DNA from 4 places in the Pantoea sp. y20 genome. Region 1 is predicted to be linked to each of the others. Evidence: predicted binding sites of a transcription regulator. Region 1 holds the regulator's gene; each other region holds the start of a gene.
The links. The regulator CRP, encoded in region 1, controls carbon source genes, mostly activating them, when cyclic AMP is high. The targets are predictions, from matches to a motif close to ATGTGANNNNNNTCACAT.
Positions count from the first base shown of each region.

Region 1 (4,564 bases):
AAAGGTGCTGACCGCTTAATCCGCTTTCGGACGTAACACTTTGAGCCAGCGGCCATGATGCGGTCGCTGGCTCCACGCCAGCGAAGAGATGGTGTGCATTACGCTGAGGTGCTGCAATATCCGCTTCACATGCTGTTCGACAATCGTCACCGGCCCTTCATTAAGATTTTCCGGCGCTTCCAGAATATTGCTGTCGTTGCCCGGACCGTCATACGCCAGCCGCTGCTGACAACGCTGCAGCGCGATTTCACAGGATTGCAGATAACGTTCTGCCAGCTTCGATGTCAGCATGGTGTGCTCGCGCGCCAGAATCGTCATGGCATTAATATGCTCGACGATGAACTGACTGTGCGTAACCCACATGCGCATATCTTTCAGATATTGCAGGTTAAAGCCCGGCTCGCTCGATGCCTGGTTCAATGAGTTGAACAGCGCGTTGTGCGCCTGATTAACCTTTATGCGCTGATAAGCCAGTTTATCGGGCGACTGTTCCGGCCCCAGCAGCAGTTGCAGCGCCTCCTGATAGGCTTCCAGCGCATCGTGCGCGTTCTTGCGCAGCAGCCCGCTTTGCCACTGCGGCCACAGCCAAATCATCCCGGCGAAGGCAATTAAACAGCCCATCAAGGTATCCATCATGCGCGGCAGCAGAAACTGCGCGCCGTTCAGCGACAGCAATTGCAGCGAATACACCGCCGTGACGGTAAAGCCAATCATCGACCAGCCATAATATTTCCGCGTGATCAGATAGCTCGCCAGCGTAATCCCCAGCATAAACAGCAGCGTGATCGATTCCGGCACCGCCAGCTGCAGCGACGCGGCGGCGATCAGCAATCCGGCGAAAGTGCCCAGCGCACGGTGCTGAATACGCACGCGCGTGGCGTTGTAACCGTTCTGGCTGACGAACATGATGGTCATCAGAATCCAGTAAGGTTTGGGGATGTTAAAGAACAGCGCCAGCGAGCTGCCAAACATCAGCATCACAGCGAAGCGGGCTGCGGTGCGTAACGCGGTGGATTTGAATGACAGATAACTGCGCAGCGCCGGCAACAGCGGCAAACGGCGCTGGCGATCGGCCATCAGGTCACGCGTGTAGAGCGGCTTCTGCGTACGCAATACGCGGGCGATGCGACTGAAGTGATACAGGCAGAAGTTGCCGACCGGATTATCCGGATGCTGGCGTGCAATTTTCTCCAGAGCGCCGAGCTGTTTCTCCATGTGAAAACGATCCGGCAGCTGATGGTAGAGAATCGCATCCGCCAGCACGCGCAGCCGCGCCGAAATAATTTTGGCGTTCCAGCGAATCACCGCTTCGGCGTGGCTCTCCTCAACCAGCTTCTGCACCTCTTCGGGCTGATGCAAACTCACGGAGATGTGTTCCTGTAAATCCAGCGCAACCTGAAAAGCGCGCGTCAGGCGTTTGTGGCTGTTATCGCGGCTCGCCGACAGCATATGCATTTGCTGATAGCAGGTGGTGATGAGATCGACCGCCTTTTGCTGGCGCGCCAGCAGCGGCGGCAGCGCTTTCTCCGGATCGGTCAGCTGCGTCAGTAAGGTGTATTTGGCATCGCAGTAATCCGCCAGCTCGCGGAACAGCAGGCTGAGCGATTCGCGCATCGGCTGCTCTTTCCACAGCCAGAACCAGAACCAGTTGAACAAGCCGTACCACAGCGTGCCGCCAATGTAGAGCAGCGGCGGCACCCACATCGGCATGCGTCCCACTAAGCTGAGCGTAAAGATGGCGGCGATGAGTGTGGCGGGCAGCAGGCGCGCGTGCAGCGGGCCGATTTCGCCGGTTACGCCAATCAGCAGCGGCAGCGCCAGCAAAATCAGTGGCAGCGGAATCTGGTAAGCGGTGAGGATTTGCATCAGGAAACTGCCGGTGGCAAACAGCGAACCACCCACAATCAGGCGTTTGAAGAAGCGTTTGTGCGGCGTATCCAGTCCCGCCATGTTGCAGCAGGCCGGCACTAACGAGAACAGCAGACCTTTTTGCAGATCGCCAAACAGCCAACCGAGAGCCACAGGCAGGCACAGCACCAGCGTTTGCCGCAGCGCATAGTTAACTTCGGGATGATAGATGATTCGGCGCCACATCAGCTCATCGCAAATAGAAACGGCGCGATGTTGCCATCACGCCGTGGGTGAGAAGAAATTAGCGGGTGCCGTAAACGACGATGGTTTTACCGTGTGCGGAGATCAGGTTCTGATCTTCCAGCATTTTCAGGATACGACCCACGGTTTCGCGTGAGCAGCCCACGATCTGACCAATCTCCTGACGGGTGATTTTGATTTGCATCCCGTCTGGGTGAGTCATCGCATCTGGCTGTTTGGCCAGATTTAGCAGCGTTTGCGCAATACGTCCGGTGACATCGAGGAAGGCAAGGTTGCCCACTTTCTCAGATGTCACTTGCAGACGACGCGCCATTTGCGACGAAAGTCGCATTAAAATATCCGGGTTTACCTGAATCAGCTGACGGAATTTTTTGTATGAAATTTCAGCCACTTCGCAGGCAGACTTCGCACGCACCCAAGCACTGCGTTCCTGGCCTTCTTCGAAAAGACCGAGTTCGCCGATGAAATCCCCCTGATTGAGGTAGGAGAGAATCATCTCTTTGCCTTCTTCATCTTTAATCAGTACCGCTACGGAACCTTTTACGATGTAGTACAGCGTTTCCGCTTTCTCACCCTGATGGATGAGCGTGCTTTTGGATGGATATTTGTGAATATGGCAATGGGACAGGAACCATTCGAGTGTAGGGTCTGTTTGCGGTTTGCCGAGAACCATTCGCTATTATCCTCTGTTGTAATCGTGCCCAAAACACAGGGGGCATTTTTTCCCTGTCAGGCGGTTTAATCGTCGAGCGTTTCCAGTAAAGGAAAAATTATTCCGGGTGGACTCTTAAGCTACGCTTTTGATTCTTCCGGCCTTCGTCTGTGATGACGAAAATATTTTCAGCACTGTTTGTAGCACAGCTTTTGCGAGCTGTCTTGTGTTGTCTCGCTTCAGCAGAAGGGGGATTACTCTGGATTGCTGTTTGTCAGGTGAAAGCGTACTCTGGCGGCAAAACCGCCGCTTCAGGAGAAAGAATCATGCAGGCACGAGTGAAATGGGTGGAAGGTCTTACCTTTCTCGGAGAATCCTCATCCGGCCATCAGGTATTGATGGATGGTAATTCCGGTGATAAAGCGCCAAGTCCAATGGAGATGGTGCTGATGGCCGCGGGCGGCTGTAGCGCTATTGATGTGGTGTCGATCCTGCAAAAAGGGCGCAGCGATGTGGCCGATTGCGAAGTGAAGCTCACATCGGAACGCCGTGAAGAAGCGCCACGCATTTTTACCCACATCAACCTGCATTTTATCGTTAGCGGTAAAGCATTGAGCGACAAGGCCGTTTCGCGTGCGGTTGATCTGTCAGCGGAAAAATATTGCTCGGTAGCGATCATGCTGGGTAAAGGCGTGGAAATTACCCACAGCTATGAAGTGATCGAGTTATAACTCGGATTGTAGCGGCGCAATTTATTGCGCAATAAATTGCGCCGCTACGGAATGACTCCGCTTATTCAATCCGCTTCCCTTCAATCAGTCGCTGTACCAGCGGCAGCATAATCAGCTCCATCGCCAATCCCATTTTGCCACCCGGCACCACCAGCGTATTGATGTGCGAAATAAACGATCCCTGAATCATCGCCAGCAGATAGGGGAACGCGATGCCTTCCAGACCACGGAAATGAATCACCACGAAGCTTTCGTCGAGCGACGGAATTTCGCGTGCGGCAAACGGGTTTGAGGTATCAACGGTCGGCACGCGCTGGAAGTTAATGTGGGTGCGCGAGAACTGTGGCGTGATGAAGTTAATGTAATCCTCCATTGACCGCACCACCGAATCCATCACCGCTTCGCGTGAATGGCCGCGCTCGCTGGTGTCACGCACCAGCTTCTGAATCCACTCAAGGTTAACAATCGGCACCACGCCAACCAGCAGATCGACATGCTCCGCCACATTTTGCTGCTGCGTGACCACGCCGCCGTGTAAGCCTTCATAGAACAGCACATCGGTGTTTTCCGGCAGCGGCTGCCACGGCGTAAAGGTGCCCGGCACCTGATTCCACGGCACGGCTTCATCGTAGGTATGCAGATATTTGCGCGATTCGCCAAGGCCGGTTTGGCCGTAATGTTTAAACGTCTGCTCCAGCAGGCCGAAGTCGTTGGCTTCCGGGCCGAAGTAGCTGATGTGGCGCCCGAGATCGCGCGCCTTGCGGATCGCCATGTCCATTTCCGGACGTGTGTAGCGATGGAAACTGTCGCCTTCGAGTTCCGCCGCATGCAAATTCAGCTGCTGGAAAATTTTACGGAAGGCGAGGCTGGTGGTGGTGGTTCCGGCGCCGCTGGAACCGGTGACGGCAATAATTGGATGCCTGGCTGACATAACAGAGCTCCCTGTGAAGTCCGGCGATGAGCATTGTTACCACGAATTGCCGCGGGGTGCATCAGCCGCGGAATTCACCCTTCGGCATAATATTGATCGATTCATGCAGTTCCGACCACACCAGCACCACGTCGCCGC
Region 1 is NZ_CM142816.1:3,802,604-3,807,167, reverse strand. It holds gene argD (bifunctional acetylornithine/succinyldiaminopimelate transaminase) at 1-19, shown strand, start outside; gene ACYAC5_RS17725 (YccS/YhfK family putative transporter) at 16-2,094, opposite strand; gene crp (cAMP-activated global transcriptional regulator CRP) at 2,153-2,785, opposite strand; gene ACYAC5_RS17715 (OsmC family protein) at 3,091-3,495, shown strand; gene ACYAC5_RS17710 (phosphoribulokinase) at 3,557-4,426, opposite strand; gene ACYAC5_RS17705 (YheU family protein) at 4,488-4,564, opposite strand, start outside.

Region 2 (4,564 bases), 380 kb from region 1:
GCGCAGGTTGCCCGCGCCAGTGCTGAAATAGCGCAGCGCGGTCAGCGACATGTTCTCTTTCACCGACATGCCGAGCACCAGACCATCGCGCTTGCGGTCTTCCGAGATATACACAATGCCGCTGGCGAGGCCATCCTGCGGAGAGCGGGTCACGATCTCGCGGCCGTTCAGCGTCACTTTGCCTTTGCTGCGCGGCAGCGCGCCGTACAGCACTTTCATCAGTTCAGTACGTCCTGCGCCCATCAGACCCGACACGCCAAGGATTTCCCCTTTGCGCAGCGTAAAGCTGACGTTATTAACGCCCGGACCGCTGAGATTTTCCACTTTTAAGCGGATCTCGCCCGGCTGTTGATCGATACGCGGATATTGATCTTCCAGCTTGCGGCCGACCATCATCTCGATCAGGCTCTCTTCGCTGAGATCGCACACCGCGCGTTCGGCAATAAACTGCCCATCGCGGAACACGGTGACGTCATCGCAAATCTCGAAGATCTCTTTCATGCGGTGCGAGATATAGACGATGCCGCAGCCTTGCGCTTTCAGTTCATTGATGACGCGGAACAGCGACAGCGTTTCGGTATCAGTCAGCGCATCGGTCGGTTCATCCATAATGATGACTTTCGACTCGAAGCTGAGCACCTTGGCGATCTCGACCATCTGCTGATCGCCAATCGACAAATCGCCCACCAGCTTGTGGCTGTCGAAACGCAGATTGAGGCGCTTTAATAGCGCATCCGCTTCGGCATACATCTTTTTCCATTCGATGCGGCCAAAGCGGTTAACACATTCGCGGCCAAGGAAGATATTCTCGGCAACAGTCAGCTGCGGAATCAGGTTCAGTTCCTGATGGATAATGCCAATGCCTGCTTCCTGCGACGCTTTCGGGCCAGAGAACGCCACATCCTTACCCAGCCACTGCAGGGAACCGGCATCCATGCTGTAAATGCCGGTCAGCACTTTCATCATGGTGGATTTGCCCGCGCCGTTTTCACCCACCAGCGCCATCACGCGTCCCGGATAAACGGCCAGCGATGCGCCATTCAACGCCTTCACGCCAGGAAACGACTTTTCAATTCCTTTGAGTTGCAATAACGGTTGCATAGCGGCCTCAGAAGGTCACGCCGGCGCTCAGGATGACATTCGCATACGGAGAACACTCTCCGCTGCGAATGACCGCCTGACTACGCTGCGTATGTTGTTTGAATTGTTCATGGCTGGTGTAACGGATGGTGATGACATTCCCCTGGTGCTGTTGCAAGGCTTCGAGCACGGCGAGCAGTGCGCTGTGGAGCTGCGGATTGTGCTGCTTAATCTCCTCCGCCATCAGGGCGCTTTCGACCTGCATCTCCTGCGTGACAACGTCAACTACCTGTAGAAATTCGGGCGTACCCGGCGTTAACGCCAGATCGATGCGCTGTGGACCGGCCGGAATCGGCAAGCCTGCATCTGCAATCGTCAGCGTATCGGTGTGCCCCAGGCGAGCAATCACATGTGAGACTTCAGCGTTTAACAAGCGACCTTTTTTCATTTATTCCACTCCACAGCGAAACGTTTCGCTGATCGGGAGTGTATAAAATGCGCACGGCAACTCAATGGCGGCATCACGGAAATGTGATCGCCATCGAAACGTTTCGCTTGTGCCGGAGAGAATTTGAGTTTGGTGGGATTTTGGAGCCGCTGCTGCGGCCCCGAAGATGGCATTACGGCAGTTTACGTACCTGTTTCACGTCCAGTTCGATGGAGTTGAAATCTTTATCCAGTTCGCCGGTCAGTTCTACCTGATCCTTCGGCGTGATGGTCAAACCGTTCCAGCGTTTATGATCGATTTCAACTTTCATGGTGCCGGTGGCATCACGGAACTGATAATCCTCATCACCGATTTGCTTCTCAAGCGTACCGCGCACGGTAATCCAGCTATCGTCTTTCATCTCTTCGGCCTGTTTCACCGTGACAACGCTGGTGTTATCGGCTTTGAACCCGCCGGACTTCACCTGCGCGGATGGCGCATTGGGATCAACAAAGCCACCTTGCTGAGCGGCAAGAACCGGCGTGGCGGCCAGGGCGACAATCGCTAACAGAGCTGCAGACTTTTTCATAATTCACCTCTTTTCCATGAATGTGTCGGTTTACGGGAGCTATTTCACCATAAGGTTCTTAACAGGATCTTAAGAGAATCCGTTTGGCTAACATTCATGAAAAATAGTCTATTTGCCGGGATTTTCGCTGTACAAGAGCAATTGTGCTTCGTATAACTCCGCTTAACAGAAGGAGAGTTGATGCGCATTTTACTGATTGAAGATGACACGCTGATTGGCGACGGTTTGAAAGTCGGGTTGACCAAACTTGGTTTCAGCGTGGATTGGTTTGTCTCCGGCGAAGCCGGATTTCAGGCGTTGACCGCCGCACCCTGGGACGCGGTGGTGCTGGATCTGTCGCTGCCCGAACGCGATGGTCTGGATATCCTGCGTCAGTGGCGCCAGCAAGGACACGATGTGCCGGTGCTGATTCTCACCGCGCGCGATGCGCTCGATCAGCGCGTACAGGGATTACAACTCGGCGCCGACGATTACCTGTGTAAGCCGTTTGCGTTAACAGAAGTGGCGGCACGCTTGCAGGCGTTGATCCGTCGCCGTCATGGGCAACTACAGCCGGAACTGAAACACGGCAACGTGGTAATGGCGCCCGGCAGCCACAGCGTGCTGTGCGATGGCGAACCCGTTAGCCTGAAAAGCCGCGAACTGGCGCTGCTGGAACTGTTTCTGCGTAATCCTGGCCGCGTGCTGACGCGCAGTCAGCTGGAGGAGAAGCTCTACAGCTGGGATGAAGATGTCTCCAGCAATGCGGTGGAAGTGCACATTCATCATCTGCGCAAGAAACTCGGCAGCCAGTTTATTCGTACCGTACACGGCGTCGGTTATACGCTGGGAGCGGCGGAATGAGTCTGTTTCTGCGCCTCGCCATCGGCTTTGTGCTGCTGATTATAGTGTGCGGCGGCCTGGCCGGCCTCAGCGCCTGGCATCAAACCCGCGATACGGTGAACGAGCTGTTTGATACTCAGCAGATGCTTTTCGCCAAACGGCTGATAGCGCTTGATCCCACCTCACTGCAGGACGTGACGTTGCCGAAAACCAAAGCGATCCTGCGCCATCACCGCGGCGATCAGGATGATGATGCGCTGGCATTTGCCATTTTCAGCGCGGCAGGCCAACCGTTGTTGAACGACGGCGAAAACGGTCGCGATCTGCAATTCGATCATCAGCGCGATGGCTTTGTTGATGGACGACTGCGCGGCGATAAAGACAGCTGGCGCCTGGTGTGGCTCACCTCCGAGGATAAGCGCTATCGCGTGGTGGTCGGGCAAGAATGGGAATACCGCGAAGATATGACGCGCGATCTGGCGCTCAGCAGCCTGCTGCCGTGGCTGATTGCCATGCCCTTTATGTTGCTGCTGCTGCTGGCGCTGGTGTGGTTCGAGCTGCGCCCGTTGAAACGCCTCACGCTTTCCCTGCATCAGCGTGCGCCGGATGATGCCACGCCATTGCCGGACACGCGCTTGCCTAAAGAGGTGAAGCCGCTGGTGGTGGCGCTTAACGGCTTGTTCAGTCGTATGGCGCATCTGGTGCAGCGCGAACGTCGCTTTACCTCCGATGCCGCCCATGAACTGCGCAGCCCGCTGGCGGCGCTGCGCGTGCAGAGTGAAGTGATTCAACTGGCTGATGATGATGAGGCGATGCGCAAACGCGCCATTCAGCAACTGGATAGCGGCATCGTGCGTGCCACGCGTCTGGTGGATCAGCTCTTAACGCTGTCACGCGTGGAAGCCGACGATCTGCGCAGCGAGTTTCAACCGGTGGCGCTGGCGCCGCTGCTGCAAAACCTGCTGGCGGAGCACTTCCCGCAGGCAGAACAACAAAACACCGCTTTGCAGTTCACCAGCCATGCCGAACCGGTGATGAACGGTCATCCGCTGTTGCTGGGGTTGATGGTGCGCAATCTGCTGGATAACGCGCTGCGCTATTCGCCGTCGGGCAGCACTATTGATGTGCAGCTCAATGCCCGCGCCATTACCGTTGATGATAACGGGCCAGGCGTCAGCGATGAGCAGTTGATAAGGTTGGGTGAACGCTTTTGGCGACCGCCAGGACAGGCGCAAACCGGCAGCGGATTAGGGCTTTCCATCGTGAAAAATATTGCCCAGTTGCACGGCGTTCGCTTGCAGTTCAGCCAGCGCGCCAGCGGAGGATTGCGCGTCACCTTGAGTTGGTGACGCGCACAACATTAAATCTCGACCTGGGTTCCCAACTCGATCACGCGGTTCGGTGGGATTTCAAACTGATCCGGCGCGCGTAGCGCATTGCGTTGCAGCGCGAGGAACAGCTTGCCGCGCAGGCGCAGGTACCACGGACGATCGCCGATAATCAGCGATTCATGCGACATAAAGAAGGAGGTTTCCATCATGCGGCAGTTCAGGCCTTCAAGACCGCAACGGTGGAAAATCTCTTCGACGTTTGGCGTTTCGCGCCAGCCGTAACTCGCCACCACGCGCCAGAAGGTCGGCGACAAC
Region 2 is NZ_CM142816.1:4,184,526-4,189,089, forward strand. It holds gene rbsA (ribose ABC transporter ATP-binding protein RbsA) at 1-1,101, opposite strand, end outside; gene rbsD (D-ribose pyranase) at 1,109-1,528, opposite strand; gene ACYAC5_RS19570 (YgiW/YdeI family stress tolerance OB fold protein) at 1,701-2,096, opposite strand; gene qseB (quorum sensing response regulator transcription factor QseB) at 2,277-2,939, shown strand; gene qseC (quorum sensing histidine kinase QseC) at 2,936-4,267, shown strand; gene kup (low affinity potassium transporter Kup) at 4,279-4,564, opposite strand, start outside.
Region 2: the regulator CRP is predicted to act here: its motif matches at 1,610-1,627, upstream of rbsD (D-ribose pyranase).

Region 3 (4,564 bases), 1.6 Mb from region 1:
ACGCCCAGTCATGGTCGATCAGTTCGGGCTGACAGGTGGCTCGTACTCGCAGGCTATGCGCGCCCCAGGGTTCGATAACCAGCGTCTGACGGTCAAATGTCCAGATAATACGCTGGGATTCGGCGCGTAATTCACTCATGACAACTCCTGTGGTTGTAAAAGGGGGGAAGCAGTGGCAGCCGGTTGGGCTGACACTTTGTGCTGATTGATGGTGCGCATGGTGGCATCGTTAAGTTTGTAGCCGCGCATCGCCAGCGCGCTTAACAGCGACAGCAGGCCGGGAACCACCGAAAACAGCGCCACGATGGCCATCATGGCGGCGGGCTGCTGATGCGGTGCCTGAGCGACGTAACCGCTCAGGCCAAGCGTCCAGCCGACAATCGCGCCGCTAATGGCCATGCCCATTTTCAATACGGCGAGCAGAGTCGAGAAGACGGTGCCATCGAGGCGTTTTCCCTGACGATATTCACCGTAATCCACCACATCGGCCATCATCACCCACATCAGCGTGGTGGTGACTTGATAGAAGCTGGAGACGATGAATGTCATGCCAACCAACAGCGCCAGCGAGCCGGGCAGGAACACGATGCTGATGCTTAGCACGCCAGCAGTAATGGCGCTGAGCGTAAAGGCGGTGATTTTGTTCAGGCGGCGCGTCAGCAGTTTCGCCAGCACGCTACCGACGCTTTTGCCGACAATATGCGCGGCCAGCAGCCACATGAAGAGGCTGGCATCACCCAAAAAATAGGTGACGTAGTACATCATCGCGCCGAGCCGCACCACGCCGAATGAGATATTGCAGAACACCAGCAACGCGACCACGCGCCACTGATCGTTACGCAGCAAATCGCGCAGATCGGCAAGAAAGTTGCCGTGGTTAGCGGGAGCATTGATGCGTTCGCGTGTATTGAGAAAACAGATAAAAAACAGCAGGGTTGCCAGCGTCGCCATTATCGACATTGCTGCGAAATAACCGTCCAGTTTGTTACCGCCGCCTAGCCAGGTGGCGAGCGGGATCATCAGGAAAGTGGACATCGCGCCGCCCAGCGTGGCGAGGAAGAAACGCCATGATTGCAGGGAGATGCGCTGATTATCATCGGCGGTGATAATCGCCCCCATCGAGCAGTAAGGAATATTGATGGCGGTGTACATCAGCATCATCAGGCTGTAGGTCACGGCGGCGTAAATCATCTTGCCAGTCAGCGACAGGCTTTCCGGCACCGCATAAATCAACATACAGCTGACGCCGAACGGTACCGCGAGCATCAATAGCCAGGGACGGAATTTGCCCCAGCGTGAACGGGTTCGGTCAGCCACCATCCCCATCGCCGGGTCGATCACCGCATCGGCGACGCGCGCCAGTAAAAACAGCGTCCCAACAAAGATTGCGGGCAAACCCACCACATCGGTGTAGTAAAAGGTGAGGAAAATAATGACGTTATCGATGGCGATATGGCTGGCCATATCACCGAGGCCGTAACTGAACTTTTCTTTAATGGATAAGCTTGCTTGCATAAAGATTCCCGCCTGTCTTTGAATCGCTTAAGTGCAATTGACGGTTAGTTATAGGTAGCGATGTTGATGGGAACAATTGCGGGATTTGTTACGGGTTTTATGTTTTTTAATTAATGTGATACGGGTAACAAGAATCACAGTAAAAATGCAACATGGCGGGAAGAAGTGCTACGTATCGCGATAAATCAACAGGTTGAAAATTGAGCCATCCTGAAGGTGATCATAAAAAAAGCACCGACGCGTTAATCATTCGGTGCTTTTTGTTTCGCCTGGCAGGCGAGAGATTTACTTCAGCGCAGCCAGCGCGGCATCGTAGTTTGGCTCTTCGGTGATTTCATTCACCAGCTCGCTGTAAATCACTTTATCGTTTTCATCCAGCACCACAACCGCACGTGCGGTCAGGCCTTTCAGCGGGCCATCAGCAATCGCCACGCCATAGTTTTCTTTGAACTCAGCGCCGCGCAGGGAAGAGAGCGTGATCACGTTGCTGACGTTCTCTGCGCCACAGAAGCGTGACTGGGCGAAAGGCAGGTCGGAGGAGATGCACAGCACAACCGTGTTGTTCGCTTCACCTGAACGCTCGTTAAACTTACGCACCGATGCCGCACACACGCCAGTATCAATGCTTGGGAAAATGTTCAGAACTTTGCGTTTGCCTGCATAATTAGCCAGGGATACGTCAGTAAGATCTTTTGCGACCAGGTTGAAAGGTTTAGCTTGCTCGCCAACTTGTGGGAACTGGCCTGCAACCGGCACCGGATTGCCCTGAAAGTGAACAGTCTGAGACATGCGATTTCCTTTTTGAACGATGAAATATCTGACTTTTGGAACGTCAGAACAGGTATAGCGCTTGTTTATGACATAATTTTTAAGGGTTTACGAGCGCATTTCCTGGCGATAATCGAGCCGGCTCGCATTTAAGCGACGGATTTAAGGAGAAATAATGAGAACAGTGAAGAGTTATCCGGAAGCCTGGCCGTTACATTCGCCGTTTGTTATTTCGCGCGGCAGCCGCACCGAGGCGCATGTTGTGGTAGTGGAAATCGAGCAGGATGGCGTTAAAGGTGTTGGCGAAGCGACGCCTTACGCGCGCTACGGTGAAAGTGAGGAGTCGGTGCTCAAGCAGATCGCCTCGCAGCTAAGCGCGTTGCAAAGCGGCATGACGCGAGAAGCGCTGCAACAGGCGTTACCGGCAGGCGCGGCACGCAACGCGATTGACTGCGCACTGTGGGATCTGGCACGACAGCAGCAAGGCGAAAGTCTGGTGCAATTGTGCGCGGTGCAACTGGCTGACGAGATTGTCACCGCACATACCATCAGCATCGATACGCCAGATGCGATGGCCAGCAGCGCGCAGGCGCTGTGGCAACATGGCGCGCGTTTATTGAAGATTAAAATGGATGATCACCTGATCAGCGAACGTTTGGTGGCGATACGCAGCGCGGTACCTGACGCGACTTTGATTGTCGATGCCAACGAATCCTGGCATGCCGAAGGCCTGGCGGCACGCTGTCAGCTGCTGGCCGACCTCAATGTCGCGATGCTGGAACAGCCGCTACCGGCCGCAGAAGACAGCGCGCTGGGCAACTTTATCCATCCGCTGCCAATCTGCGCCGATGAAAGCTGCCATACGCGTGAAAGCCTGCCGCAGCTGAAAGGGCGCTATGAGATGGTGAATATCAAGCTGGATAAAACCGGCGGATTAACGGAAGCGCTGGCGCTGGCAGAGGCGGCGCAGCAGCAGGGATTCGCGATTATGCTCGGCTGCATGCTCTGCACGTCGCGGGCGATTCGTGCGGCATTACCGCTGACGGCGCGCGCGACCTTCGCGGATCTCGACGGTCCAACCTGGCTTGCGGCCGATGTTGAACCGTCGCTGCATTTCTCTCACGGCGTACTCAAGCCGCTGGCTGCCAGCGCAGCAGATTGATCATCGCTTCCAGATAGACTTCGGTGGCTTCGTCCACCGAAATCGGCGGCATCTCGGCGGTAATGCATAACAGGCCGAGGTCGTCGCACCAGCTGCCAAACGAACCCGGCGTAGCATAACCCACGCTGCTCACCACCGGCAGCGCGGTCTGCTGCGCCAGCCACTGCGCTAATTCGCTGTGGTGCGGATCGTCAATGCAGGCCAGCGGTTCATGCCACGAAACCACCCAACGCGGTTTGATCTGATGAATCAGCTGGCACAGCGCGCGGGTTTCTGGTTCGGAAGAGGGCGCTGATCCGGTTGAAAGCACCACATCACGCTCATCCGCTTCGCTGTTCCAGCGATACACCGTGTCGCCATGCTGCCAGTTAGCGGCGGGGAAATTACGGTTAAGATCGACGCCGTTGGCGTTGGCGCGCAGCCCCAACTGACAACCATCGGGATTGACCGCCAGAACAACGTGATGACGCCGCAGCGCGTCCGGCAAGGTGCGCATCGCGCCCGATAAGGTGGCAATCGCGGCATTCTCGTCGCCGTGCGTGCCTGCAATAATCAGCCCGCTTTCGGCATCGGCGGCGGGTGCCGGAAACCACAGCAGCGGTGCACCCAGCACCGATTGCCCGTATTGTTGCCAGACAGCGTCCAGCTTGCCGCGCAGCGGACGTGGATGGTATGACGACATGACGTTCCTCTATGAAATGCTTCCAACACCGCCAAAAGCCTTCTGGCGCTCAAGGTAAAAATGTGACCGGGAATCCAGCCTCAACATAACGGTAAATAGCCTGCGGGGAAATAGCTATATATCAATCAGCAATTTGCGATAAAGTGCCAAAAGTTGCTGGCGACACAATCTCTTCGCGGTCGCCATTTTTTTCGCGTAAAGGAGTGGTGATGAAACTAACGTTCCGCAAAACGCTGACTGCCTTAATTGTAGCCAGTGCAGTCTCACCCGCATTCGCCGCCAACGTGCCGTCGGGCGCACAGCTGGCCAGCACCCAGGAAATTGTTCGCCATATTAAAGATGAACCCGCTTCACTCGATCCGATGAAGGCGGTTGGCTTGCCAGAAATTCAGGTGATGCGCGATCTGTTTGAAGGGCTGACCAATCAGGACGCCCAC
Region 3 is NZ_CM142816.1:2,206,300-2,210,863, reverse strand. It holds gene ACYAC5_RS10370 (glycoside hydrolase family 31 protein) at 1-139, opposite strand, end outside; gene ACYAC5_RS10365 (glycoside-pentoside-hexuronide (GPH):cation symporter) at 136-1,515, opposite strand; gene tpx (thiol peroxidase) at 1,801-2,304, opposite strand; gene ycjG (L-Ala-D/L-Glu epimerase) at 2,459-3,445, shown strand; gene mpaA (murein tripeptide amidase MpaA) at 3,414-4,127, opposite strand; gene ACYAC5_RS10345 (peptide ABC transporter substrate-binding protein) at 4,337-4,564, shown strand, end outside.
Region 3: the regulator CRP is predicted to act here: its motif matches at 1,629-1,646, upstream of ACYAC5_RS10365 (glycoside-pentoside-hexuronide (GPH):cation symporter).

Region 4 (4,564 bases), 1.5 Mb from region 1:
AAGCCGCAGGCGAGAAAGAAGATTGCCCAGGCAATGTTGAGATTGCGCCACACGCCTGAAGGCAGTTGTAACTCTTTGCCCAGCATGGTTTGAATCAGCGGTTGCTTCATAAACCACTGGCTGTAGAGCAGCGCGACGGCAAACAGCGAATAGATCACCGTGACTTTCCATTTGATGAATTCATCGTTATGGAACACCAGCGTCAGCGTGCCGAATACCGCGACCAGCACAAAGGTAAAAATGGTCATTTTTTCCAGCTTGCGGTAGAGCACCCAACTGACGACCAGCGCCAGACCGGTGGCAACGATCAGTGCGCCGGAGGCGACAAAGATGTCGTACAGCTTGTAGAAGATGAAGAAAACCACCAGGGGAAGAAAATCGAGTAACTGCTTCATAGCGTTTCCAAATAGGCAGGAGCGTACAGTTATGGCGCCCGGGTGAGCGCCATAACGATTAACGTAACAGCATATACAGCCGGTACAGATAGATAATCAGCACTGCGGAGACCAGGTTACCCAGCGCGTTCAACACCACGGAGGCGATATTGGCGGGCAGCACGGTCAGCGATGAAAAGAAGAACATCAGCACAATTTTGGCCAGCAGCCACAGCACAATAGCTGGTGCGATAACCTTAATATTCTTCCAGGCGAGACGCATGCTGGCACGCATCGCGCCAATCACGCCGAGCTTCTCATTGGCGAGAATCACCGGTGCCAGTGAAAACAGGATCGCCAGAATCACGCCCGGTACCATCAGCACCATAAAGCCCAATTGAACCAGCAGGGTGATCAGGAAGGTCTGCAGCAGCAGCTTTGGCAGGATGGGCGCAGATGCGCCAATAGCGCGCAGCGCGCTGACGCGTTGTCCGCCCGATACCATTGGGATTAGAAGCAGCATGCCACCCAGCAGCAGCGTGTTGCCAATCAACGCAGCGAACGTGCCTGCAGCGGAAGCGCGCAGCAAAATACGCTGCTGATCCGGAGACATATTTTGTACCAGCTCAAACAGCGACGATGCGCTGTCATCGGACTGGCTCAACAACGAGAGCTGGTCTTCACCTGGCGTTAACGCGTGGCCGACGATCACAGTAATGAACGAGGTCAGCAGCGCCAGCAGTAAAATAGTAACCAGCTGATGGCGCAAAAAATTTCCTGTGTCACGGTATAACGAGCTTGCCGTGATAGACATGTAAACTCCTTGAAAGAACCGGATTAATTAACCCGGCGATTGTACATGTTCTACTGGCGTGCTGGCACCCGCATTGGGATAACTTTCTGTCATAACAGGTAAAGAAGGGTGAAAAAGCGCAGGAAGACCGTAGCGAGCACGGGCGCGATCGCAAGCTTCGTTCTGTTCACCGTTCTCGCCGGACATCGAAAACTCCCGACAGGGCGAAGGGCGCTGCTGATAAATACCGCAGGAGACGCAGCCGCCGACGTCGCCCTGCAGCGCAATACAGCGCGGCTGGCGTTGGTTGGTGCCGCGCATATTGCGCATAAATGGGGTTAACGGTTCTGTTAATTCAACGGGAACAGCACCGGCGCCATCATCGGCTTCGGCCCAGTAAAAAGAGACACGGAAGTGCGCGCAGCATGCGCCACAGGTCACGCAAGGATTTAGTGAATCGCTCATCTGATCGCCCGCCACCTTTAAGGTATCGAACCAAAATCACACAGGGGAAAGTTAAAATAGTCACGGCGAAAAATTTTCGCAAGCGGACTTTTATTACGCGCTGTAAAGCCAAAATTGATCTGAATCAATTCATTGTTTTTTAAGTGATTAATTTAGATTGATGCAGATGATCTTTTACCAAAAAAGGGGTAAATGTTGTGCCGCATTCAACATTGAGACCCATCTTTATTTGGCAAAGGAGTGATTATGAAACTGGCAAAATGCGCACTGCTGATGGCGCTGGCAATTCCGCAACTGGCTCTGGCTCATGAAGCCGGTGATTTCTTTATGCGTGCAGGTAGCGCCACCGTTCGTCCGACTGAAGGCTCTGACAATGTGCTGGGTATGGGCGGCTTTAACGTTAGCAACGATACGCAGCTGGGCTTGACCTTCACCTATATGGCAACGGATAACATCGGCGTTGAGCTGCTGGCTGCAACCCCGTTCCGTCATAAGGTTGGACTGGGCGCCACCGGTAATCTGGCCACCGTGCGTCAGCTGCCGCCGACCTTAATGGCGCAGTACTATTTCTTTGATAGCAAAAGTAAAGTCCGCCCGTACGTTGGCGTCGGTATCAACTACACCACCTTCTACGATGCCAAATTCAACCAAACGGGTGAGGATGCCGGATTAAGCGACCTGAGCGTGAAAGACTCGTGGGGCATGGCGGGCCAGGTCGGTCTGGATTATCAAATCAACCGCGACTGGATGCTGAATGCCTCGCTGTGGTACATGGATATTGATACCGAAGTGAAATTTAAAGCTGGCGGTGAGCAGCAAAACATCAACACGCGTATCGATCCGTGGGTGTTCTTCTTTGGTGCGGGATATCGATTCTAATCGGCAACCAGAAATGAAGCGGGCGACCAGAAGGTCGCCCGTTGTGTTATTTGATCTGCATATTGTTAACCACAGATTTCACGCCCGCCACGCTACGCGTTATGGCCACCGCGCGATTTGCCATCTGCGGTGAGCTGACAAAACCGCTCAGCTGAACTTTACCCTTGAAGGTTTCAACATTGATTTCGGTCGATTTCAGCGACTCGTCATTCAACAGCTGAGCCTTAACTTTGGTGGTTACCACGGTATCGTCGATGTAACCGCCAGTGCCTTCTTTGGTTGCTGTGGGTGCACACGCGCTAAGTGCCAGCGCCATTACCGCAGCCATCATAAATCCTGCAACGACTTTGAAAAATTTCATTGGTTATCTCCCTGTCTTAGATGATGTTTCGCCGCAATGGGGCGGCGCAATTAATTGTGGTCTGGAGATGCGAAATCAGCAAATCGGCGCGCGTGAAAAAGTCAGAAATAGGGCGTTTTTACCACTTATTGATCCAATCGCAGTTTTCGCTGGGCATGAAAATCTGAGAGTAGCCGGGAATTTGAGTTTGGGGATATTTTTGGCAATAAAAAGGCCTTATCCGCACCAGCGAATAAGGCCCTGAAGGATTTTAGCGGGTGGCTGCTTTCAGACTACTCACAAAGGCTTTCAGCTCGCTGAGCAGCGTGGCCGGATCGTTCTGGTTACGCTCAATGATTTTCACAATTGCCGACCCGGAAATGGCACCCGCCGCACCAGCGGCGATGGCTTCTTTCACTTGGCCGGGTTCAGAGATACCAAAGCCCTGCAGCGGCGGCGCAGCGTTAAACTCACGCAGCTTTTCGATCAGGTGATGCAGCGGCAGGCTGGCACGATTTTCCGAACCGGTGACGCCTGCGCGTGACAGCAAATAGGTATAACCGCGACCGTGCGCAGCGATCTCACGCAGCAGTTCATCGTCAGCATTTGGTGGACAGATAAAGATCGGCGCCACATTGTGGCGCAGCGCAGCCTGACGGAAAGGCGCAGACTCTTCCAGCGGCACATCCGCAACCAGCACGGAATCGACGCCCACCGCTTCACACTGTGCATAAAAGTTATCGATACCTTTGCTGAACACCAGATTGGCGTACATCAGCAAGCCAATCGGCAGCTCGGGATATTTCTGGCGCACGGTCGCCAGAATTTCAAAGCACTGCGCCACGGTGGTGCCGGAAGCAAAGGCACGCAGCGTCGCGCCCTGAATGGTTGGGCCGTCGGCCAGCGGATCCGAGAACGGAATACCGAGTTCTAACGCGTCCGCACCGCCTTCCACCAGGGTATCGATAATTTTCAGCGAAAGTTCAGGTGACGGATCGCCGAGGGTAACGAAGGGGACAAACGCGCCTTCTTGCTGCGCCGACAGACGTTGAAACAGATGATTGTAACGTTCCATCAGATCTCTCCCTTGGCTTTCAAAATATCGTGAACGGTGAAGATGTCTTTATCGCCGCGACCAGAAAGGTTAACCACCAGCAGCTGCTCTTTTTCCGGATTTTCGCGGATCATTTTCAGTGCATGTGCCAGCGCGTGTGAGGATTCGAGCGCAGGAATAATCCCTTCAGCACGGCACAGCTCTTTAAAGGCGCTGAGCGCTTCGTCATCGGTAATCGAAACATATTCCGCGCGGCCGATACTGTTCAGATGCGCATGCTGAGGACCCACTGACGGGAAGTCCAGACCTGCAGAGATTGAGTAGGATTCTTCAATCTGCCCCTCTTCGGTCTGCATCATCGGCGCTTTCATACCGAAATAGATCCCCACGCGACCGTGCTTGAGCGGCGCACCGTGTTCTCCGGTTTCGATACCGTGCCCCGCCGGCTCCACGCCGATCAGACCAACGCTTTCTTCTTCGATAAAATCAGCGAACATGCCGATAGCGTTCGAACCACCGCCCACGCAGGCTAACACCGCATCCGGCAGGCGACCTTCGCGCTCCAGAATCTGGGCTTTGGTCTCTTCACCAATCATGCGCTGGAATTCACGCACGATAGTCGGGAACGGGTGCGGGCCCGCGGCGGTGCCGAGCATGTA
Region 4 is NZ_CM142816.1:2,268,528-2,273,091, reverse strand. It holds gene ACYAC5_RS10645 (septation protein A) at 1-395, opposite strand, end outside; gene ACYAC5_RS10640 (YciC family protein) at 454-1,188, opposite strand; gene ACYAC5_RS10635 (YkgJ family cysteine cluster protein) at 1,216-1,632, opposite strand; gene ompW (outer membrane protein OmpW) at 1,879-2,511, shown strand; gene ACYAC5_RS10625 (BON domain-containing protein) at 2,558-2,872, opposite strand; gene trpA (tryptophan synthase subunit alpha) at 3,123-3,926, opposite strand; gene trpB (tryptophan synthase subunit beta) at 3,926-4,564, opposite strand, start outside.
Region 4: the regulator CRP is predicted to act here: its motif matches at 1,745-1,762, upstream of ompW (outer membrane protein OmpW).